2 regions of the Psychrobacillus syltrankelensis genome follow, and region 2 is predicted to be linked to the other one. Evidence: riboswitches for the same ligand, from Rfam matches in the RefSeq annotation. Region 2 holds a riboswitch; the other holds the start of a gene.
What was found. A riboswitch is a leader RNA that binds a small molecule or an ion and turns the genes downstream of it on or off. The one in region 2 is predicted to bind thiamine pyrophosphate.

Region 1: it holds a riboswitch for thiamine pyrophosphate, as region 2 does, so the genes downstream of both, thiT (energy-coupled thiamine transporter ThiT) here and ACTSKG_RS11190 (YkoF family thiamine/hydroxymethylpyrimidine-binding protein) in region 2, are expected to answer to the same signal.

What each region holds. Positions count from the first base shown of each region.
Region 1 covers NZ_CM144227.1:3,430,714-3,443,293, forward strand. The annotation lists gene ACTSKG_RS16785 (HAD family hydrolase) at 351-1,133, opposite strand; gene ACTSKG_RS16790 (VanZ family protein) at 1,816-2,397, shown strand; gene ACTSKG_RS16795 (Fur-regulated basic protein FbpA) at 2,452-2,604, shown strand; gene ACTSKG_RS16800 (DEAD/DEAH box helicase) at 2,854-4,005, shown strand; gene ACTSKG_RS16805 (aminopeptidase) at 4,009-5,238, shown strand; gene ACTSKG_RS16810 (SGNH/GDSL hydrolase family protein) at 5,252-6,121, shown strand; gene ACTSKG_RS16815 (hypothetical protein) at 6,158-6,256, opposite strand; gene ACTSKG_RS16820 (magnetosome magnetite crystal formation protein family) at 6,320-6,652, opposite strand; gene ACTSKG_RS16825 (M20 family metallopeptidase) at 6,851-7,918, opposite strand; TPP riboswitch at 8,025-8,116, shown strand; gene thiT (energy-coupled thiamine transporter ThiT) at 8,179-8,760, shown strand; gene map (type I methionyl aminopeptidase) at 8,807-9,556, shown strand; gene ACTSKG_RS16840 (TspO/MBR family protein) at 10,144-10,872, opposite strand; gene ACTSKG_RS16845 (M3 family oligoendopeptidase) at 11,025-12,580, shown strand, end outside.
Region 2 covers NZ_CM144227.1:2,328,869-2,341,448, forward strand. The annotation lists gene ACTSKG_RS11165 (bifunctional diguanylate cyclase/phosphodiesterase) at 1-901, opposite strand, end outside; gene ACTSKG_RS11170 (quaternary amine ABC transporter ATP-binding protein) at 1,185-2,411, opposite strand; gene ACTSKG_RS11175 (ABC transporter permease) at 2,408-3,226, opposite strand; gene ACTSKG_RS11180 (ABC transporter substrate-binding protein) at 3,344-4,339, opposite strand; gene ACTSKG_RS11185 (2-hydroxyacid dehydrogenase) at 4,575-5,570, opposite strand; TPP riboswitch at 5,684-5,791, shown strand; gene ACTSKG_RS11190 (YkoF family thiamine/hydroxymethylpyrimidine-binding protein) at 5,868-6,449, shown strand; gene ACTSKG_RS11195 (ECF transporter S component) at 6,451-7,032, shown strand; gene ACTSKG_RS11200 (ABC transporter ATP-binding protein) at 7,019-8,395, shown strand; gene ACTSKG_RS11205 (energy-coupling factor transporter transmembrane component T family protein) at 8,376-9,131, shown strand; gene ACTSKG_RS11210 (DUF1697 domain-containing protein) at 9,167-9,667, shown strand; gene ACTSKG_RS11215 (VOC family protein) at 10,113-10,481, shown strand; gene ACTSKG_RS11220 (ribonucleotide-diphosphate reductase subunit beta) at 10,686-11,723, opposite strand; gene ACTSKG_RS11225 (ribonucleoside-diphosphate reductase subunit alpha) at 11,737-12,580, opposite strand, start outside.

The DNA.
Region 1 (12,580 bases), 1.1 Mb from region 2:
TAAGCACCTAAGTTTGTCGAAAGCGCATAGCTCCTGCTCAAAAGCACCTATCGACAGCATATAAGCACCTAAATGTGTTGCAAGAGCACCTAAAGAGGAGCTATAAGCACCTACGTGTGTCGAGAGCACCTAGCTCAAGCTCCAAAGCACCTACCGACAGCGTATAAGCACCTAAAAGTGTTGCAAGAGCACCTAAAGAGGAGATATAAGCACCTACGTGTGTCGAAAGCGTATAGTTCTGCTCCAAAGCGCCTACCGACGTATACACAATTAATCTTAGTAGATTCCGACGCTCACCAAAAAAAGAGCGAGCACCTAGTCAATTAGTAGACTGGTGCTCGCTTTTTGTTCTATTCAAGGATGGAAATTAGCTCACGCAAGTTCTTTATTGTATAAGTAGGTTTTATTTCTTCACTTACTTCTTTATTTTCGCGGTTTATCCATACAGACTTCATTCCAACCTTGGAGGAACCGAGAATATCGGTCATTAAATTATCTCCTACCATTAAAGCTTCTTCTTTATTAACTCCAGCAATTTCTAATGCATGCTCAAAAATAGAAGGATCTGGTTTTCCTTTTCCAAAGGCGCCGGAAATAATAATACGATCGAAGTAAGGAGCTATCTCTGGTGTTATTTTTAACTTAGTGTTTTGAAGACTAGGCGAGCCATTCGTTATTAAGAAAAGTATATACTTCCCTTTTAGTAAATTTAATACTTCAAAAGTTTCCTCATAAACAAAGGGACTTTCTTTTCGCATTTTCGGAAAGTATGTCGATAGTTCTTCTCCAAGAGCTGTATCGTCTATGCCGAGGTATTGTAATCCTTTTATCCATGATTCTCGTTGATAATTAGGTGCAATTGCTTTCATCTTTTGGAACTCTTCGCTAGGGTCATCGAACGTTCCCCATAGTCCTTCAAAAGGATTTATTCCAATCATTTGAGTAAATGGGCGTGTTTCATATGTATCATATAATTTACTTGCTTCATAACGAACGGATGACTCTAAAGCTTTCGGGTCAAAATCTACTTTCGTTGTTGCATATGCACAAGTTTTTTGAAATGCAGTTTCTACACTTTTTTTATCCCATAATAATGTATCATCTAAATCAAAAAAAATAGCCTTCATTTTCATATGCTCCCTTCACTAACTTACATATTACTTTACCGCAGTGAAGGAAGACTGTCACTAGAGTAAATATGTCTCAGACAAAAAAAATTTAACCATTTTTTGAAAAGTGTTTAGCTTCATACATATCAATCTTTTTCGAAAATTAGAAATAGATTTTGGAAGACTGACATGTGTTCCAGAATAAGAAAGTATACAGATAATTGCCCTGTAAAAATAGTATTCATACTGGGATTTCCGCTTCAGATGGACGCTATCCGCAGGGGGAGCGATGAACCATCACCGCCGCTTAAGCGTTTGTAGTGATGGTTCATCTGTCTCACAGAGGAACAAAGGCTAAGAGCGCCACATCGTGTGGCAACGCCTTCGTGACCAACATCCTGTTGGCCTCCGACTGGACTCGTCATCTTTCACTACAATCCATTAAGTGAGTAGTACCAAAACAGGAGATGCCATTGTTAAGAAAGCACTCTAGAAACAGTGAAGACAAGATGCTCTTAAAGTGCGCTTACGCTTTTGTATAAAAACATGGTTTCCCTTCATATTGTTTCTATTATATAGTTGATTAGTAAAGAATAAATATAGAACAGGTAAGAAAAGATTTTTTATATAGACTTAATTAGAAGATAAATGGTAGGAAACTTTTTGACACTAAAATGCGTTATATATTGTAATGGGAGTGAAGCAAATGAACGTAATAGAAAACTATTTAGACGATATGTTTTTTTTCGTTTGTATAGCACTTCCGTTCGTTTTTATTTGGCGTTTCCTTAGGTGGCGAAAAAGAGGATTTGATTTAAAGGAAAGTTTGCATGAGTTAGGAATACTTCTGCTTGTTTTAGTACTCATTGGGGTATTTTCGCAAACTATCATTCCTAGAAATGGCTTAATTCGACCTACAATATCAAACGTAAATTTCGAGTTATTTCGAGTTTTTAGGGAAACGTTTAATGCCATTAGATATCTTGGGTTTTGGCAACCATTTTATATTAACTTTCTCGGTAACATTATTCTGTTTATTCCTATCGGTTTTCTTTTCCCACTTCTTTCTAAAAGAATGGAACATTTTCCTTATCCAGTGATTGTAGGATTATGTATTTCACTCTTTATCGAAATAACGCAACTACCTCAAAATAGAAGTAGTGATGTAGATGATTTATGGCTTAATACACTCGGTGCTTTAATCGGTTATTTGATCTATTTGTTAATAAAAAAAAGGTTCCCAAAACTTACTGAAGCTTTTAAGCGATTAAAGGAAAGAAGTTTATAATTCAGGTCGTTGGGTAAATAATAGATGGATATAAAATGCAAGGAGAGTACAGATATGATAATACCTAAAGAATCAAAAATTGAAGAAAAACGAGACAGTATGATAGAAGACCTTGTAAACAAAGGCGTATTTAAAATCGACGGAAAGCAGTTATATGAACTTAATCTTTATGAATTAACAAAAGAATATATAATAGAAGAAAGTTAAATTTACTTAAATATCATACCCTTTTAGACGGTAGGCAGACTCGAAATAGTTTGCTTACTGTCTTTTTATATAAAGAAAGAAAAATGGAATTTGGAAAAAATAATCGCTTACTAGAAACCTTTTCGTTTACTAAAAGTATCTATTATTAAAGGCACTTTTTTTCGTATATCCACTCTGATCTTTTTAGCTAAATACCGATAATAAAAATGTGGTACACTTGATTCAAACACAGATGAGGTGGAGAACAATTTGACTTTTTTAGAAAATTTAAATGAAACATTACAAGAAAAATGGGCAAAAACAAACTTTGCATTTGAAATGCCTATCCAATCGCAATTGATACCACATATGCTTGATGGTTCAGATATAGTAGCGGAATCTCCGACGGGTACTGGAAAAACGTTAGCATACGTCCTACCGTTATTACAAAAGGTAGATCCTTCAAAGAAACAAATCCAAGCATTAGTCATTGTCCCTTCTCAAGAATTAGGTATGCAGATTGTAGAAGTTTTCCGTGAATGGACAGCAGGGACTGATATTTCCGTTGCACAATTAATCGGTGGAGCAAATATTCAAAGACAAATTGAAACCTTAAAAAAGAAACCAACAATAATAGTAGGAACACCAGGAAGATTACAAGAACTAGTGAAAGTTAAGAAATTAAAAATGCATGAAATCAAAACAATCGTATTAGATGAAGGCGATCAATTATTAAGTCGAGAGCATCGGACAACCGTAAAGGGATTAATAGATGCAACTCTTGAAAGACAACTTGTTGTTGTTTCAGCTACAATAACGGACGAAATTGAGTTAGTTGCAGAAAGAATGATGAATAATCCAGTACGCATTCAAGTGTCTGCTGAAGAAATCCCTTCAAAAGGTGAAGTCGTTCATAGTTTTGTGAAGACAGAAACACGTGATAAAACTGAGTTATTAAGAAGACTATCTCATTTAGAAGGAATGAAGGGTCTTGCATTTGTAAATAGTATAGATCAACTATTGATGAAGGATGCGAAACTTACTTACCGTGATGCACCGATAGTATCCCTACATTCAGAAATGAAAAAAGAAGAACGTAAAAAAGCATTGGATGACTTTAAAAATGGGAAAGTAAGTATACTAATTGCTACGGATGTTGCGGCAAGAGGATTAGATATTTCGGGCTTAACTCATGTTATACATGTGGATGTACCACATTCAATTGAACAATATTTACATCGTTCAGGACGTACTGGCCGCGCAGGAAAAGATGGAGAAGTATTAACTTTATTAACGTATGCAGATGAAAAAACGTATAAAAAATGGACAAAAGAGCTTCCAAGTAAACCTGTACAGAAAATTTGGCATCGTGGTGAGTTTATTGAAGGTTCATCGAAAACGATTGAGAAGAGAGGAAGATAATAAATGAACTTCCAACAAAAACTAGAAGAATATGCAGAACTAGTAGTAAAAGTTGGCTTAAATATTCAAAAAAATCAACCCCTACTGATTAATACAACGACAGAAACTATAGATTTCACAAGACTTATTGTAAAAAAAGCGTATGAAGCTGGCGCAAAAAGAGTAGATGTAAACTATACAGACGAAGTAAATGCAAGAGCTTTTTACGATTTAGCCCCTGACGAGGCATTTCATGAATTTCCGAAATGGGCTGCTATGCAAAGAGATGAATTAATCGAAAATAAAGGTGCATTACTATGGATAGATGCAGATAATCCAGATCTACTCGAAGGTGTATCCATTGACCGAATTACAAATTTCCACAAAGCAAGTGGTAAAGCATTGGAAAATTACAGAAAAGCAGTGATGAATGACGTTATTACTTGGTCTATTGTCGCAATGCCTTCCCCAAAATGGGCAGCAAAAGTATTCCCTCATTTAGAAGGAGAATATCAAATGCAAGCGCTATGGGATCTTATTTTCCAAGTAGTACGAATAGGTGAAGGAACTGCTGTTCAAAAATGGACAGATCATATCACCCATTTAGAAAGCCGTGCAGCCTTATTAAACGAAAAACGATTTAAAAAGTTGCACTACAAATCCGATGGTACAGATATTCAAGTGGAACTTCCAAAAGGACATATATGGCTTTCAGGTGCAAGTAAAAATGGGCAAAGTGTCCCTTTTATTGCAAATATGCCTACCGAAGAAGTATATACGGCGCCACTTAAAACTGGTGTAAACGGATATGTAAAAAATACAAAACCATTAGTGTATCAAGGAAATGTTATTGATAATTTCACTTTAACATTTGAAAATGGGGCTATTACAAAAGTACACGCGGATACTGGAGAAGAGTTATTGCTAGAATTAACACAAACAGATGAAGGTGCAAAGTATTTAGGGGAAATAGCTTTAGTTCCTCATGAATCACCTATTTCAGCATCAAACGTATTGTTTTTCAACACTCTTTTTGATGAAAATGCCTCCAATCATTTTGCAATTGGAGAGGCATATCCAACCTGTGTGGAAGGGGCACGTGGTCTAAGTAAATCAGAACTTGAAAATTTAGGTCTTAATACTTCAATTGTGCATGAGGATTTTATGATCGGTAGTGCACATATGGATATAATAGGAGAGTTAGAAGACGGAACAATGGAAGCAATTTTCCAAAAAGGAACTTGGGCTTTTTAAGGAGTCGATTCAAATGAAAAAATGGATTGCTGCACTTATATTACTTTTCTTCCCTTTTACAACACTTACGAGTGAAGCTAAAGGGGGAGAAGTTTATATTGCTTTAGGGGATTCTTTAGCTGCAGGGCAAACACCAAATAGAGCAATTGACTCTGGATATACGGATTTAATAGCACAAGAGTTGACTCGAGCTCATCAACTTTCCTATTACTCAAAAGCGCTTGCTTTTCCTGGTTTTACGACTGCAGACGTATTAAAAACAGTCCGTACGAAAGAAGCGAAGGAATTACTTAAAAATGCAACAGTTGTTACCATTTCAGCAGGAGCAAATGATTTGCTTAGACTTGTGCAAGTAAATCCTGCTAAAGGGTCCATTTCATTTCAGCAAGTTCAAGTAAACTTCGCATTAAATAATGTACGGAAAAATATGGATGAAGTTATACAAGAAGTTCAAGCAATTACACCAACAGCAAATATTTATATCATGGGATATTATTTTCCTTATCCACACGTGCGTGACTCTCAAAAAGAAGGTATAAAAAAACAACTAAATACAATGAATACTATTTTAAAAACAGAAGCGGAAGCAAATGGAGCAACATATGTTGCTGTAGAAGAAGCATTCAAGGGTAATGAAAAAGAATTGTTACCCAACCCTGCAGATGTGCATCCTACAATGGAAGGATATCGACTAATGGCAAATGCTTTTTTTAAACAGTACAATGGGCGATTACAAGTAAATTCAAATGAATTACCAGCTCCGAACCCACTCACTTTTGAACAAATTCTCAACGGGCAAAAAGAATTCCCAAAATCACCTGTTTCAAAAATTCAAGGTTTCGATCAATATTTATCTTTGACAAAGTTAAAACTCTATATATAACAAAATCTGTTCCCAAACTACAATGGGAACAGATTTTTATTTTACTGTTTTTCTTGATTTCATTATTTTCCGTACGATTGGATATACTATTGGCGCCCATTTTATTGCAGTTTTAACGATGTTTTTTACTCTCATATTATCGCTCCTAATAGATTTTAACTGTATTATTCAATTCCCTTTAATGCAGTAATATAAACATCATCTTAATACTTTGACCCCTTGGACAATATTCCAAACTAGAATAATGATATAAATAATTAAATATAAGAATACTAGTAATAAGGGCGCTGAACTCATAAAGATGGAAGGTTGACTGAATGAACTATAAGACATAGAAAACACACTGGAATAGACAACGATAAATAGAATAATCATAAAAATAAAGGGAATTAAATGAGAAATAAGTGAACGTTTAGCGTGTTGTTTCACTTTTGAATCTTGAGAAACAAAAAAAACAATAATCGGAAGTATTAAGGGAGCAAATAACACACTAAAGTAGGATAATGCTGATAAAAGTTTTTTATTTTCCATTGAAGTTTTCTCCTTTCTGATTCTTTTAATTAGTTTCAGGTAAATAAAAAAAGTCTCGATTTTGGGTGAATTGTTCTCGAGGTGTCATAAAGTGTAAAGAAATGGACCAGGTTAAGCAACTTTTAATTTCTCAGAAGCGTCGTCTCGACCCTTCTGAGAACTATTAAGTAGAAAGCGGACGCTTTTCTTATTTTCACTTCAATCAATAATAAAAGAGACTAAAATATTTTTATATTTTTCTACGGATGAAATAGAGACATATTCTTTTTCACCATGCCAATCCGCTCCAGAGGGGCCGAACTCAATGGCTCCGGCTCCATTTTTTGCATAGAAACGAGTATCCGCGGAACCATGTTGGCCAAATAGGTTGGTAATAGAATTTGTCATGTTGGATGTAACTTGTTGAAGCTTAAGCACATATAAATTGCTTTCTTCTGTAGTCACTGCTGGCTCGCAAGCATGTACAATTACTTCACTTCCTGGAAAATCCATGTGAGCAGCATTCTTAATCGATGCTAATATTTCTTGATCGTTTTGTCCTGGAACATAACGAATATCATAGCTCATGACACATTTATCCGGAACAACATTATATCTGTCTCCTGCATGTATTTTTGCCAAATTTATAGATGGATAATCATAGAACTTATTACTTGCTGATAAAAAGGACAGTTTTCGCATTTCTTTGTCAAAAGCAAATGCTTGTTCAATCGCATTTACGCCTTCCCAAGGGCGACTTCCATGACTGGATTTACCCTTTAATTTAACATCTAATTGGATAATTCCCTTTGCTTGGAGACCAATATGTAAATGAGTAGGCTCTCCGCAAATGATGAAATCCCCGTTAAATCCTTGATCTACTAAATATTTGGAAGTATCTCCGTCTGTTTCTTCGTCAGTAACAATATGAAGTTGTATTCTTTTTGTTAATTTTTGAGGAGTTAATGAAAGTTCGTAGAAAGCTTGCATCATAGCAGCGACTCCTGCCTTCATATCGGCTGATCCTCGTCCATATAAACGGTCGCCTTCTACTAATGGATTAAATTGTTCAGCATTTCCAGGAACAACATCGACATGACCGTTCCATATAATACATTCTTCACCAATACCTATTTCTGCAACAAGCATGAGCTTAGAATTATTTTCATAAACAGTTGTAGCAATTCCTCGAGCTTCAAACCAATTTCTACAAAATAATAATGCAGCATTTGCTCCTTCTACATCATCACTTTTTATGCGAATCAAATCTTTCAATAACTCTATCATAATCGTTGGCTCCTTTTCGTATAATATTTCTATTAGTATAACAATGATAAACATGGGGTTGCATTACTTATTTTATTGGGCTACAATAAACACGAACTAAATAATTCATAACCACAAGGGGCGTCGCTTACGCGGCTGAGATAGTACCCTTCGAACCTGTAAGTTAATGCTTGCGTAGGGATGTGGATGGAAACTGACAATCGCGCGATGTCTGGGTCTATCCCAGGGTCGTTTTTTTTGTGGTCAAAAAGGAGATTACAATGAGAAATCAACGTGTATTGTTATTAATAGAAATCGCTATTTTTGCAGCCTTAGGGTATGTATTAGATATGATAGGGTTTGGTATGCCACAAGGTGGTTCCGTTACTTTCGTGCTTGTTCCAGTTATTCTAATTGCTTTTCGTAGAGGTGTTGTTGCTGGTCTTATAACAGGATTTTTAATTGGGTTATTGCAGGTAGCAACAGGTCGTTTTTATGCAGTACCATTATCTTTTGGATATGTATTTTTGCAAGTATCAATCGATTATTTTATCGCGTTTATGGTAGCCGGATTCGCTGGTTTCTTTAGACCAGCATTTATGAAAGCACTTGAAAATAAAGATACGAAAAAAATGGCGATCGCAGTAATTTTAGGAGCATTCGTTGCTGCATTTCTTCGTTATTTAGCACATGTCACTTCTGGAATAGTATTTTTCGGTGAATATGCTGGCGATCAAAACGTAATTTTGTATTCATTAATCTATAATGCTACTTATATGATTCCAGTATTTTTATTCGCAGCATTCATTTGTACCATCTTATTCGTAAAAGCGCCACGCCTTCTACTGCCGAATAAAGTTTAAATATGATATGATTATTGTACATTCAAATGAGAAGGGATCTTTTAAGATGATTGTACAAACAAACGAAGAGTTAGAAGCGTTAAAAAAAATTGGTCTAATTGTTGCGGAAGTTAGAGATGTAATGAGAGCAGCAACAAAGCCGGGAGTAACAACGAAAGAAATAGATGAAATCGGTGGAAAGCTATTTGAACAATATGGTGCTATTTCAGGACCAATGGGGGAATATAATTTTCCGGGTTACACATGTATAAGTGTAAACGAAGAAGTGGCACATGGTATACCCGGATCTCGTGTCATTAAAGAAGGCGATATCGTGAATATCGATGTCTCCGGTTCATATGATGGATATTTTGCAGATACAGGTATTTCATTTGTCGTTGGTGATGGGTATGAAGAAAAAGAAAAACTATGCGCAGTGGCCGAAAATGCATTTAATCGTGCTATGCTAAAAGTGAAAGCTGGATCTCGTTTGAACCAAATCGGTAAAGCCGTAGCTAGGGAAGCAAAAGAAAATGGTTTGCATGTTATTATGAACTTAACTGGGCATGGTATTGGTAAATCTCTGCATGAAGCTCCTCAGCATGTGTTAAATTATTATGATGCATGGGACCCAACGATTTTAAAAGAAGGTATGGTTCTTGCTGTAGAGCCGTTTATCTCTCAAAAAGCAGAACATGTTGTAGAATCAAGTGATGGTTGGACTTTTGTAACACCAGATAAATCGTTAGTCGCTCAAATTGAACATACGATTGTAGTTACGAAAGAAGGACCACTTTTATTGACGAAAATTGATTAAAAAATGCTACATCTGTTGATAACCACTTTCTTACAAAATATACTTGTTAGTATAGCGTAAAAGTATCCATTTGAATTTTACGTTTTCGGTTCACTTTGGACGAAATGATTACCACATTATAACTGTCGAATAGGGATGGGTGGAAGTGATGCAGTCACTTCTACCCATCCCATTTTTCGATAATCTTGTTGTGGATATTTGTCCGTCGCTCCCCAAAAGCGCTTAAGAGAAAAATGCTTTTTAAGAGAATGATAGAATAACTGCCGTTCTACTGAAGTCCTTTCCTTGCTTATTTTGCTAAGAGATACTAGTCATATGGAGATGCTATGTAAGAAAGTGACACTTGCTATAAAATCTAAAAGGCGGAAATACCATAGAGAAGGGCTGAGCAGCCAAAATAGCATCTTTGGCTGCTTATTGTATGAATAGGAAAGTGGATATTCTTTAATTCACAAAGCTTTGGCACTTGGTTTAATTGTGCTTGCGGTGAGGTGCGATAAAGTCGAGTCCTTCCGCATTCATCTCGATGATGTTGTAGTGATTGGATAATTTTGATTAACAACTTATATGAAAAAATGCCTTGGAAATTATGATTTCCGAGGCACTTTTTTTATGAAGAAAATCCCTACTATTAGCACACAACTTAAAAACATAGAAGCAGCTGTTATTAATAATTCATCCAACAAATGGTGAACAGCTATACCGATAAATGACCAAATAAAGACAAGGACGATAACAGGGTCATTATAATGGAAACGTATATGCATAGCAATTGCGGTAGCTATTGTTAAAAAAATTACTATCCACAATGATTTTGTGATACCCCATCCACTAAATTCAATGAAAGTAAGATAGTAATCAATATTTATAAATGTAGCAACGAGCATCCATCCTAGATAAACAGATATAGGAATTCTCGTCATCCAAGATTGTTCCATTGTGGAATAAGTCATAAATAGTAAGAATAAAATCCCTATCAAAGCAAACATATCAATTAATGAAAGTGAAAATAATCCATAATGCCAAAAAAAGATCCAAAGTATATTGAGGATCGAACTACATACGAATAATATTACTCGTTTCCAAGATATAGTTACCCCGCTCTTATATTCTTTAATAATATTCCATATCCAACATGCTAATAAAAAATAAATGGCAAACCAAATAAGAAAAACGTAGCTTGCAGGAGTAAATAAAGCAGGTAACCAATTTGATATTTCTCTAGTTGTATGATGATTTATTGATAGCGTACTTGCGAGTACACTTACCGCAACTGTAGAGATCCAGCTTATAATCAAAAGGATTATTTTAATCATATGCATCCCTCCTATCCTTCTAGTATACCTTTCAAATATTCTAACAAACAACTGATTTGTGAATGTTTCATGGCAAAAGCGGAATAATCCAATTATGGAAAACATGGTATAATATAATTCGAACTAGTATGAATTTTTAAGGGGGAAAAAGAATGACAGAAAAATTGTATCCAATTACTTGGGATCTTGATTCGTTTTTTGAAGGTGGAAGTGTATCAAAAGATTTAAGGATTCATTTAGACGAAGTTAAAGAAAAACAGAAGTTATTTGAAGAGAAATTGAAAGGTTTTTCAACTCCTACTTCAAGTAAAGATGCACAAGAATTAGAAAAAATTATAAACGAACTAAAAGATATTGCAGTTAATTTATCGGAAGCAGGAGCAGTAATTGGTTGCTTCCTAGCACAAGACACAACTGATAAAAATGCAGCACTTTTAGAAGGAGAAATTGGAAGTATATATGCTAAGTTTTCTTCTTTAATGCTAGTTATCCAGCAAGGATTAAGTAAAACAGATGAATCTGTTTGGAAGGAACTATTGCAATCACCGGAACTATCTGACTTTTCTTTTGTTCTAAATGAGTGGAGAGATGAAGCAAAGAAAATGCTCACTGAAAAAGAAGAAGACATGATTACAATTCTTGGGGTGGATGGTTATCATGCTTGGGGTCAACTTTATGATTTATTAGTAGGAGACATTCGAGTAAAAGTAAAAGTAGATGGCGAGGAAAAAGAACTTTCCGTTGGACAAGCAAATAATTTAAGTTCACACGAAAATGCTTCCACTCGAAAAGAAGCTTTTGAAGCACTCGAAACTGCTTGGACTGAAAAAGAAGAGTTTTTTGCAAAAACATTAAATCACATAGCTGGTTTCCGACTTGCTGTATATGAAAAAAGAGGCTGGGAGTCTGTATTAGAAGAACCCCTTAATATTAATCGAATGAAACAAGAAACACTTGATGCTATGTGGGGAGCAATTTCTAAAAATAAAGCTCCTTTTGTAGAATATTTAAACGTAAAGTCGACGATGCTAAAGGAAAAAGGAATGCATTGGTATGATTTAGATGCACCTGTAAGTGCTTCTACAGAAAAAATGGATTACCAACAAGGTGCCGAGTTTATTCTGAAACATTTTAAAGAATTTGGACCTAAATTAGAAGCTTTCACAAGAAACGCTTTTGAAAAAGGCTGGATTGAAGCAGAAGATCGCCCGAACAAGCGTCCAGGAGGATTTTGTACAGGAATGCCAGTTTCAGAGGAATCTCGAATTTTCATGACTTATAGCGGAACAATGTCGAATGTCTCGACTTTAGCGCATGAATTAGGACATGCATTTCATTCATATGCTTTAAGACCAGTACATTGGATAAATCGTCAATACGCAATGGGAGTTGCGGAAACAGCTTCTACATTTGCGGAAATGATTGTTGCGGATGCAGCTGTTAAAGAAGCAAAGACAGATGATGAAAAAATCGCACTGCTAGAAGATAAAATTCAACGAAGTGTTGCGTTCTTTATGAACATTCATGCTCGTTTCTTATTTGAAACAAGATTTTATGAGGAACGCAAAAAAGGAATCGTTTCTGCAACAAAATTGAATGAGTTAATGGAAACAGCTCAAAAAGAAGCATATGGAGATGCACTTGAAACGACACATCCACATTTCTGGGCATCAAAGCTTCATTTTTATATTACAGAAGTACCATTTTA
Region 2 (12,580 bases):
ACTCACGATTTACAAGTTCCAAGTCATGTAAATGCCAAATAGCTAAACTTTGTGGGAACTCCGTTTTTTTTATTTTTTGCTCAAACAAACGGCGATTAGGCAATTTAGTTAGAGCATCATAATAACTCGCTCGATATTCTATATACTTATCCATAATGCTTGATAATAGAAGAAAAATCAAAAGAAATACCATACCAATTGTTACAATCACCACAAATAAGTCCATATTAATTATTTGAAAATTCCCAGGACGAGGTGAATAATTATTAGGAAGATAATATTTAGTTGAGACCATATTAGTATAATAAGTACCGGAAATAGCCACACCTAAGGAAATTGCCATCAATACATGAAGTAGACGACCTTCTAAATAACTTCTTAATTTAAAAAATGAAATACTAGCTAGAAAAGGGATCAATACGGAAATCAATACGGACAAAGCAAATAAGCTATGATTGTACCTATGAATTGCGTCGGTTCTCATTCCTATCATACTTACAAAGTGACATATTGAAATTCCGATTCCGATTATTACACTAAAGGTAAATGTATACCAAATTGATTTTTTTGGTTGATTTGCTAAGTAAAAAGCAAGAAAAGAGGCGACTATTGCCGGTATAATTGAAACAATAGTAGATATATGATGGTAATATACGGCGATAGGTAAGGAAAAAGCAAACGTCCCAACAAGACTCATAGACCATATACCAAATCCCATTGTAATTGAAGCAAACACATACCAAAAGTTCCGATGTATAAAACTATTATTTTGAACACGATTATTCATCAGTAATGCAGTATAAGAAGTAATACATGCAAGAATAATAGAAAGGATAACAGCAGGAAAAGAATATTCTGCTTGTATTTCTATTAAATTAATTTGCAATGGATGATTAAGCAATTTATCACTACCTTTAATAGGGAAATATACTAAAATTATATCATATAACCATTAAATTTTAAGGTAAGTTCACCTAAATTAAAAAGGACTTTCGCATTATTTGCGAAAGTCCTTTTTAATATTATTTTTATTTAGTGAATAAAAAGTCACTCAGTTATCGTAACTATAACAATTTTTATATTAGTATCCGGGTCAATAGGCTTTTTTTATTAACTATTTTTTAACTAAAAGCCATTATTATGAAACTCGTAATTTTTGTATTTTTTTGACTTGAATATTTATTTTATTGTTTTAAATTCCCTATATCATTATCTGCTATTTGTCCTTCTGTATTATCACTTATCAAACTTGCTAATACATGAACACGAAGAATAATTCCCTTAATAGTTAAGTCCTCATCTGTAACAACAATTGGATATTTTGAATCGATTACATATGGAATAATATCTTGTACATATTCGTCCGGTCGAACCGTTTTCACGTCTGTAGACATCACTTCTAGTAACGTCTTTTTCTGCTTAAGCCCATCAATCGCTTGATCAATCGTGATAATTCCTTGCAATTTCCGCTTTCGGTCAGCTACAAATGCACTGGATATTCCATTTTCACGCATTACTTTTGCAGCTACATTCAGTCCATCTTTAAGTGAAACTAAGCCATGGGGTTTCATCATAATATTTTCAGCCTGCAATATTTTAGAACGATCGATGTCTCGGATGAACTCTGAAATGTAATTACTGGCTGGTTTATCTAAAATCTCTTCTGGTGTACCAATTTGCTCTACTTTTCCATTTTTCATAACTGCTACACGATCACCAATTTTAAATGCTTCATTCACATCATGCGTAATAAAAATAATTGTTTTTTGCAGCCTATTTTGTATATCGAGGAGCTCTAACTGCATCTCTCTTCGTATTAACGGATCTAGCGCACTGAAAGGCTCATCCATCAATAATATATCTGGATCGTTTGCAAGCGCTCTGGCTATACCAACACGTTGTCGCATCCCTCCAGAAAGCTCATCAGGATATTGATTTTCGTATCCTTTTAATCCTACTGTTTCTAAATGCTTTTGTGCGATTTTTTGCCTTTCAATTTTGGTCATACCTCGCACTTCTAAACCATACTCAATGTTTTCTAAAACCGTTCGGTGACTAAATAGACCAAAGTGCTGAAATACCATTGCAATTTTTTTCTGACGATAATATTTTAGTTGGTTTTTATTATAACCAACGACGTTTTCTCCATCGACATAAATAGCGCCTGATGTTGGGCGATTCAATAAATTAAGGCAACGGATTAGGGTAGATTTACCACTTCCAGATAGCCCCATAATAACGAAGGTCTCTCCTTCCATAATCTCCATAGATGCATCATAGACTCCTACAGTATGGTTGGTTTTTGCAAGAATCTCTTCTTTAGATACACCACTTTGAATCATTGGAATTACTTTTTTAGGTCTAGGGCCAAATATCTTGGATACATTTTCAATTTTTAGTTTTACTGTCATTCAATATCCCTCCCTTGCTTCTGAATGCGCTTCGCGATTCCACCTGTAATTCGGTCAATAATGATAGCTAAAAATACAATACTAACTCCCGCTTCAAAACCTAGTGCAATATCAATTCGGTTGATCGCAAATAGTACTCGTTCCCCCAGTCCTTGAGCCCCCACCATCGATCCAACAACAGCCATCGCTAGTGCCATCATTGTAGTCTGGTTTACACCTGCCATAATGGTTGGCAATGCTTGTGGAAGCTCCACCTTCATAAGCATTTGTTTTCTAGAAGAACCAAACGATTGGGCAGATTCTATAACCTCTTGGTCAACATTACGTATTCCGAGCTCTGTCAATCGAATAACAGGTGGCAAAGCATAAATAATCGTTGCAATTACTGCTGGAACATTCCCTAATGGAAAGAAGAAAATTACAGGAATTAAGTACACAAAACTTGGCATTGTTTGCATAGCATCTAAAATCGGGCGCATAATTTTTGACATGGTTTTGCTAAACGCCGTCAAAATTCCTGCAGGAATACCAATAACAAGAGAAAGAATAACAGATATTAATACAATCGATATAGTGGTCATCGTCTGTGACCATAAATTAAAAGTACCAATTAGAAACATAAAAAGAGCAAATAGGAGTCCACCGTATAAAGAAGTAAAATACCATCCTAATGAGAATATAACAATAATAAGTAACCACCAAGGGATGGCAAGAAGACCTGTCTCCAAACCTTTAATCATTGAGGACGCAATAACAAATATAAAATCAAAAAAACCATCAAGGTTTACAGCTAAAAAATCAATAAATTTTTCCACACTACTTCCTATTGGTAAACGTATATTAGGAAATTCTTTCATAAGTCTCAGACTGTTAGATTACACAGCCTCTGACACCTCACATTTCTCGGCTAGATTTTTTGTAAACATGACCTATTACTTCAAAGCTGCTTTTACTTTTTGAGCAACTTCATCAGACACCCAAGCTGTCCAAACGTCTTCATGTTCTTCCATCCACCAATGTGCGGCTTCCTCTGGTTCAGCTCCAGTTTCATTCATGTAATTTAGAGCGCTTTCTGTTAACTCACTGCTAGTTTGATATTTACTTAAAAAATCTACAACATCTTTTGCTTGTGTTGGTAAGTCTTTATTCACAGCAATGACGACATCATTTGGAGGAAATTCCGTTCCTTTATTTTCATCCCACACTTTTTTATCATAAGGATTGTCTTCAAGCAGTGTTAAATCATAACTCGCAGTAACCCAAGTTGGGGACCAATAATACCCGACCCAAGGTTTACCTTTTTTATATGCACCCGCTAAATCCGCAACAATTGCAGAATCAGATCCTGGTGCTAAGTAATTATATTGTTTATCTAGCCCGTATGTTTTGAGTTTCGTATCCAAATATTCACTTAGAATCCAACTAGATGGTGCCCCGACAATGCGCCCCTTGCTTTTATCTTCAGGATCCTGAAAAATCTCTGGATACTTCGCTAAGTCTTCTACTGTTTTCAAATCTGGGGCTACTGGTTTAATTCCTCTTTCAGGGTCTCCCTTAATCACGTAAGTTGGAACATATAATCCTTGTGAATTATCATCAAAGTTTGTAGATACTTTAATAACTTTTCCGCTATCAATCGCTTTATCGTAAACATCTTTAATATTATCCGACCATATTTCCATATAGACATTAATATCCCCTTGTTCAAGTGCTTGTATAGTAGCAGCAGTCGTTCCACTTGTGACCTCAGTATCATAACCAAAACCTTTTTCCACTATTAACTGCGCAATACTATTATGTACACGAATGCTATCCCATCCGGCATCGGCAAATTTAATAACCTTTATACTTTCACTACTTGAATCATTACCACACGCAGAAAGCATTAAAAGCGTGCACAAAGAAAAAAACAACACTATTTTTCTCATTTAAACTTCTACCCCTTTTCTCTTTTTATAAAAGACGCACGGCCTTTTCTTTCTTCTATACCCTATTTTGATATAATTAATCATTTAATAGATAATAAGCCTTGAGTTTTTCGTTCTTTGAGTCAGAAATCTATAGTTATAAAGCTAGTTCAAATGATATACCGCTAATCCATATTTGAGCATCAAAAAAGCCCTATGTTGTCTTTTATTTGACAACTAGGGCATTTTCTCAATATTATACTACTCTATTTTTTGGTTCTCTTTCTTCCAAAACTGCTAGAATATCTTCGGCGTTCATTTGCATCATCGCAAGTCTGGTGCGAATAGTAGCACTGCCGATATGTGGTAGGACAGTTACGTTTGGTAACGTTAATAGCGGATGATCTAGTGGCACAGGTTCAACTTCGAATACATCTAGTCCAGCTGCCCAGATTTTATTCGTCGTTAAGGCATTGTATAGGGCTTGTTCGTCAATGACCCCACCGCGAGCTACGTTAATAATAGTTGCTGTATTTTTCATTAGATTCAACTCTCGTTCACCGATTAATCCCTTCGTTTCAGGAGTTAATGGTGTCAACAGAACGATAAAGTCTGATTCCACTAGTAGTGTGTCGAGCTCAGCATAAGTAAATCCGAACTCTATTTCAGCATCCACTTTTCGTGTTCGATTATGATAAAGAACGTTCATATCAAAACCTTTTGCCCTCCTTGCCACTGCTTCACCAATGCGCCCCATTCCAATGATACCAAGGGTTGCACCAAATACATCCATCCCTGTATATTGCATTGGTGACCGTGACTTCCACTGGCCTGCACGAAGATCACGTTCGGCCTCCATAACACGACGAGCAGTTGCTAGAAGTAAAGAGAATGCTAAATCTGCAGTAGTCTCTGTTAAAACTCCTGGGGTATTCGTCACAATTATTCCATTCTCTTTTGCTGCCGCTACATCGATATTATTATATCCAACCCCTAGATTACTAATAACTTTTAGATTTGGTAAACTTTCAATTAGTGCTCGATCCACTTTATCAGAAAGCATTGTCCAAATTGCATGAACATCTTTTGCCTCCGATTGTAATTCCTCATAAGACATTTGCACATCATCACTGTGCCACATCTTTACTTCAAACTTCTCCTTTAATAGGTTCACTACTTCATCTGGCAACTTGCGTGTAATTAATATTTTTTCCAAAATTGCAACCTCCAAATATTCTGATATCTCAAGCATGGACGAAAGAACCTATTTTTGCAACTACATTTACACGGTTTAATTGATAGGGTATACTGAGGGCACATAAAAATCAGATTGTTTTTATAACAGTTTGACAAACTACATACCGTTTTCTGCACTAGGGGTGCCCACTTTGGCTGTGATGAGAGCTTTTTAGCTCCGATCCCTTATTACTCGATCAGGATAATACCTGCGTGAGGAAGTGCGGTGACTTTCCGAATTTTTTTATTGGATAAGTGGCTGCATCTTCACGGATGTAGTCTTTTTTTATGAAAAATTTTAGGAGGTATTATTATGCAATGTGGTTTAAGCCCAATTGTCGGATTTCGTTTTTCCTTGCATCCGATGACCAATGATTTTATTTCAGTTATTAAAGGAGCTCTTCAAGAAACAGACACTTCGAACGTTTGGATGCATACAGATGATGTATCGACCGTGATTCGAGGGAAACAGGTGCATGTTTTCAATGTAGCAAAAGCAATTACACTACATGCCGCTAAGACCGGTGTTCATATTGCATTATCCGGTACCTTCTCTGCTGGTTGTCCTGGAGATTCAGCTGGAGATGTCTATTTAGATAAAGGCGATGAAGTTGCAAATAAAGAAACGACTAAGCAATATGTGTCATCTCAATTTGCACTTTATCCGATGAATAACCCAAATTATATGAATGTTATTTATAGGGAAGTTGAGCGTGCAAAAGAACGAGGTGTTTTCAATGAATCGATGCATTATGCAAGTGGTATTCATGGGGATATTCACGATGTGTTCAAGTTTTATGAAGAGACATTTACACATGCACGTTCTGAGGAACATAAGCATTTAGTGATGACCGTTTCGATGAGTATAAATAGCCCTTCGCACGGAGGTCTTTAATATGTTGAAATCGTGGAAATTAAAAGAAATTGTTCTAATGTCTTTATTTTCAGTCGTGTTTGGGATTGTCTACTTATTGTTCCTTCATGTCGGTAATATTTGGGCAGGATTTATCGGGCCAATTGCCTATGAATGGATTTTTGGTATTTGGTTTATCGTTTCGATTATTTGTATGTATATTATTCGCAAGCCAGGTGCGGCGGTGGTTTCGGAAACAATTGCGGCTGCGATTGAGGTTTTGTTAGGTAATGCGGTTGGTCCTAGATTAATTTTATCAGGTCTCATTCAGGGTTTAGGTGCGGAAGCTGTATTTGCGGCAACGCGCTATAAGCGATTTGATTTGTGGGTGCTGATGCTTGCTGGTGTCGGGTCTTCTGTATTTAGTTTCGTGTACGGCTATTTTTTAGGCGGATTTTCGGTGTATAGCACTGGATATATTGCATTAATGCTCGGGATTCGCATGTTGAGCGGGGCAATGATTGCTGGTGTTGGTGGTAAGACACTGTCTGATAGACTGCTCGTTACTGGCTCCCTTCGAGGATATGCTATTTCACGTCCTAAAAAAGGTGATGTGCGTGCATGATGTCATTCAGTTTGAACGGGTAAGTTTTCGTTATCCAGATGAGGAGAAATGGATATTGAGCGATTTTTCATTTTCTGTTCGGAATGGCGAACGTGTAGTTATTACTGGTCCGAGTGGTTGTGGAAAAACTACGCTGCTATATTTGTGTAATCGTTTGTACCCTGAAAATTGTGATGGTGTTTTGACCGGGACAATAAATTTATTTGGACGAGATAGTGCAAAATTCATTCCCGGGGAAATAAATCACCGAGTGGCAACCGTCTTCCAAGATCCTGATTCTCAGTTTTGTATGCAAACGGTAGAAGAAGAGCTTGCTTTTACATTAGAAAATTTACAAGTTCCACGAGATGAAATGGACGAAAAGATTTACAAAGTGCTCGCTTTAACAGACTTAAGTGATTTTCGACATGCCGTTATTCAACATCTTTCCGGTGGTCAAAAACAACGGATTGCTACTGCTTGTGCACTAATTATGGATCCTCAAATTTTGCTGTTAGATGAACCAATCTCTCATTTAGATCCATTTACCGCAAAAAACTATGTCAAATGGTTGGATCAGTTGCAGAAAAAACAGGGGATGACGATTGTTGCTATTGAACACCGATTGGATTTATGGGGGGACTTTTTCGATAGAAGCATCCCTTTAGCTCCAAATGACAATGCTGTTTCTTCAGTTAAAAGGACAAGTACTAAACAAGTTGAAACTTCACTTGTCGTAAATAAAATAATAGCAAAGCCTTTTGTAAATGAAACCACTTTTGCTTTAAACCGTGGAGAAGTTACTGTTCTTGCTGGTCCAAACGGTAGTGGAAAAACTACTTTGTTGAAAGCATTATGTCGGTTAATACCTTCAAGCGGGACTGTTCAACCTGAGTTTCTAGGATACGTTCCGCAATCACCCGAGTTTTTATTTCTTACGAAAAATGTACGGGATGAAGTAGCTTATGGCGGTGGAAGTGATGTCAATGAGATAATGACTCGGCTAAAACTCTTGCCTATAGCAGACGCACACCCTTTTGCAGTGAGTCACGGTCAAAAGCGTCGAGTAGCCATTGCAGCAATGCTTTGTGATGGGAGAGACGTTATTTTAATGGATGAACCCACTTCTGGTCAGGATGCTATAGCTTTGCTTGAATTATTTCGATTAATTGATGATCGAGCTCGTGAAGGAACAACGTTTTTAATCGTTACCCATGATATGGAATTTGCATATGGTATTGCCGATTCGATTTTATTAATGGATGATGGGCATTTGTCTGGAAAGTTTGAGGCTGATACTGTGTGGAGTAATGAACAACTGCTGCATGACCACCATTTAATTTCTCCGAAAGGATTGTTATGTGATGAAAAATGCTTTGCATAAGATGAATCCTTCGGTAAAGTTTTTATTGATTACAGTTTGTATGTTTACAATGGCTTTCTTTTTTGATCCATGGACGCCACTTGTTTTTTGGGTTGGTGTAATTTTGTTGCAGCTATTGTGTAGCCAGGTTAAATGGAAGAAATGGTTGTTATTCATGCTTCCATTTTTTATTACAGCTTTCGGTTACTTTTGGACAACTATTGTATTCGCGAAAGATCACCTAGGATCGGTTATTTGGTCGTTTGGAACAGTAGAAATTACTAAAATACAAATGGATTATGCATTATCTTTGAGCTTTCGAGTATTAGCATTTTCCAGTTTGTCTCTATTATTTGCATTGACAACAAATCCAGTTACATTCATTTTAAGCTTAATGCAACAATTAAAACTATCACCAAAAATCGCATATGGCGTGATGGTTGGCTATCAATTTTTACCTGTATTAAAAGATGAATTTGTTCATATTCAGCAAGCACATCGTTTAAGAGGAGTAACTAGCAATAAAAATTTCTTACAGCGGCTTCTTGGCATTCGTCGAGTATTAATTCCCATGCTTGCCGGAGCTGTTAGAAAAGCAGAGCGTGCGGCCTTTGCGATGGAGGCAAGGGGGTTTACTGGAGAGCGGCGAAGTAGTTATTTCCTGGTGATTTCTGTCGGAAAAGTGGACGTGGTTATGATAGTTTTATTTTTATTCGTATTAGTTTTAAGCTGTACGAATCAGTTGTGGCTTCGTTAATATAGAAATAGGATATTAACTGAGGAGTGATGAGGATGTCATTTGTTGCTTTACTTCGTGGAATTAATTTAGGCGCGAGGAATAAAGTAGATATGAAGTCATTGAAGGCGCTTTTTGAAGATATGGGCTATGAAAATGTGCAGACTTATATTCAGACGGGGAATGTTATTTTTGATAATGCAGCTTATGATATGTCTGCGATTGAGACCGCGCTTCTTGAAAAATATGGTTTTGAAATACCGGTTATTATTCGGTCTAGAGAAGAGTTGGAAGAGATTCAACAACATCCAATCTTCTTGAAAGATCAAGTATATATTATGTTTTTGGCGCATGAGATTTCGGATGAACAAGATGCATTACTCGGTGAATTAGTTGAGGATGAATTTGTTGTGTGGAATCGTAAAAATATCATTATTAATCTATCGAAAAGTTATCATAAGACCAAATTTACGAATAATTTTTTTGAGAAGAAGCTTGGAATGACATCTACTGCGCGAAACCAGAATACGGTGAATAAAATAGTGTTGAAAATGTGAATGGCATCCGCCTTATAAAGAGGCGGATGCCATTTGGTTGCTTTCATTGGGGAATTGGTTGCTCTCGTGGGTGAGATGGTTGCTCTCACTAGTGAATTAGTTGCTCTTACCGCTGAATTGGTCTCCCTTTGCCATTTATTGGACTACTACTACTGAAATTTAGGTGTAAATTACACGGTATTAATTTAAGAAACCTTTTTCGATCGATTGTTTATGGGATACGACCGATTATACCTATTATTCGACCGATGTTTGGACTAATTCGACCGATTGTGCCTATTATTCGACCGATGTTTGGACTAATTCAACCGATTGTACCTCTTTTTCGACCGATTAAAAGAGATCATAAGTATTTCTAATGTTAAATCATAATTACAATAAAATTTCCAAATGTCCTTCTTTACGATAAGCTTAAACTATTAAGGAATAAGGAGGGGGATTCCCGATGGCATTTATTTTTAAATCAATCGACCATGTTCAACTTGCTGCTCCTAAAGGTTCGGAGTCAGAAGCAAAGAAGTTTTTTGGTGAAATATTAGGTTTTCAAGAAGTAGAAAAGCCAGAGACGTTAAGAAAAAAAGGTGGTGTATGGTTTCAATTCAATAATTACCAAATTCATATAGGTATTGAAGAACCATTTACCCCCGCTAAAAAAGCGCATCCTGCATTTGAAGTTGATAATCTAGATGCACTGAAAATGCATTTAACAAACAATGAAGTTAGCTTCATAGTAGATACCGATTTACCCGGAGCAAATAGAATTTATGTACATGACCCGTTTGGCAACCGGATAGAAATATTAGAATGGATCTAATCATATAAAAGCATCCTTTCATTTAAATGAAAGGATGCGACACTTTTGTTATATGACGATGACAAAAGGGGCTATTCTTCCTTTGGTTGCTCAACTAGTGAAATTGGTTGCTTCCGCGATATTATTAATTGCTTTCACTACCGATGTGGTTGCTCTCGTAAACAATTCCGTCTCCCTAAGCTAACTATTCCCAAAAATAAGATTTTATAGATCATCGAATCCGTTATCTTGTACATTCACTTTTACGTATTGGCGGGACTTTTGCTCGAAGAAGTCGGTTTTTCCTAAGTCTACTTCTTCGTAGGCTTTGATCCATTTCATTGGATTTTTGCGATACTCTGGGAATGGTCGATCATAGCCAAGCTGGTTGCAACGCACATTTGCGTAAAAGTAGATGTATTCTTCGACATCTTCTACATCAAGACCATCTATTTTCTCTCCAATAACTTCACGCGCCCAGTCAACTTCAAGCTGTGCTGCTTCTCGGAAAATGGCTTCTACTTCTTTACCTCGTTCAGGTGTATTGTATTCCGGATATTCCTCCAACAATTCTTGGTAAATCTTTACGAATAAATCGACGTGTAACTGTTCGTCCCGATTAATATAGTTAATCATTGTACTTGTCGCTACCATTTTTTGATGTCTTGCAAGATGATAGAAAAAGGCAAATCCTGAGTAGAAAAATAGTCCTTCTAAAATTACGTCATAAACAATTGAGCGCAGCATGCTGTCCACGTTTGGCTGTTCTGCAAATTCTTCATATCCTTTTAACACAAAGTCGTTTCGTTTTTGCAAAACGGGCTCCGTGCGCCAAAAATCAAACACACGATTTTGCTCATCTTTTGATACTAGACTAGATAACACATAGGAATAGGAGTGATTATGAATCACTTCTTGCTGTGCCAAAATGATCATAAGTGCATTCAAACTAGAATCGGTTAAAAAGTCGGCCACTTTTCCAGCAAAGTCTGTCTGTACACTATCTAAAAGTGCAAGCAATCCAATTATTTTCAAAAATGCATCTCGCTCTGCTTCATTTAACTGAGAGAACTGTTTAATATCATTACTCATATTTATCTCAAAAGGCGTCCAGAAGTTTCCGAGCATTTTTTTATATTTTGGATATGCCCAACTAAAACGTACATCGTCCCAGTTTAATATATTTGAGCTTTGGCCGTTAACAATTCCTGTTGAACGATTCGGTGCTTCTTTATCCATTAATTTTCTTTTTTCTAACTGCATGTAAATTTCCTCCTTAGCTCGAACAAGAATCACAATCAACTAATTCAACCGAAGTAGAACGAACGTAGTAGGTCGTCTTCAGTCCGCTGTTCCAAGCATCTAAGTGTAAATCTAGTAATTCTTTTGCTTTAATTGTATTTTGTACGTATAAATTTAATGAAACACCTTGGTCAATATGACGTTGACGAGCGGCATTTTGTTTTAGAGTCCAGTGTTGATCAATGAAATAGGCGGATTTATAAAACCAAGTCGTTTCCGAATTAAGATCTGGCACAGATACTGGGATTTTGTAATCCTTCTTCTCTTCCGAATATGATTTTTGGAAAATTGGATCGATACTCGCAGTACTTCCAGCTAGTATAGATGTTGATGAATTAGGTGCAACTGCCATTAAGTAGCCGTTACGGATTCCACTTTCGGCAACTTGCTCACGCAGTTCATTCCACGCTTCGCTCTTGTATTGACGTTTTTCAAAATAAGCTCCTGTTTGCCAATCCGACCCTTCAAATAAAGGATATGCCCCTTTCTCTTTCGCAAGCTCTACGGAAGCTTGAATTGTTAAGTAGGCAACTCTTTCATATAATTTGTCTGCGAACTCCACTGCTTCGTCCGTTTCCCATCGGATACTATTTAATGCAAGCAAATGATGCCAACCAAATGTCCCTAGTCCAATCCCACGATATCTAGCGTTCGTACGTTCCGCTTGTGGAATAGGAATCATGTTCAAATCAATCACATTATCGAGCATGCGTACTTGTATTTTAATTAAGCGTTCCAACACATCTTCAGGAACTGCTCGTCCAAGATTGATAGATGACAAGTTACAAACAACAAAATCGCCCGCTTTACGTTTAGTC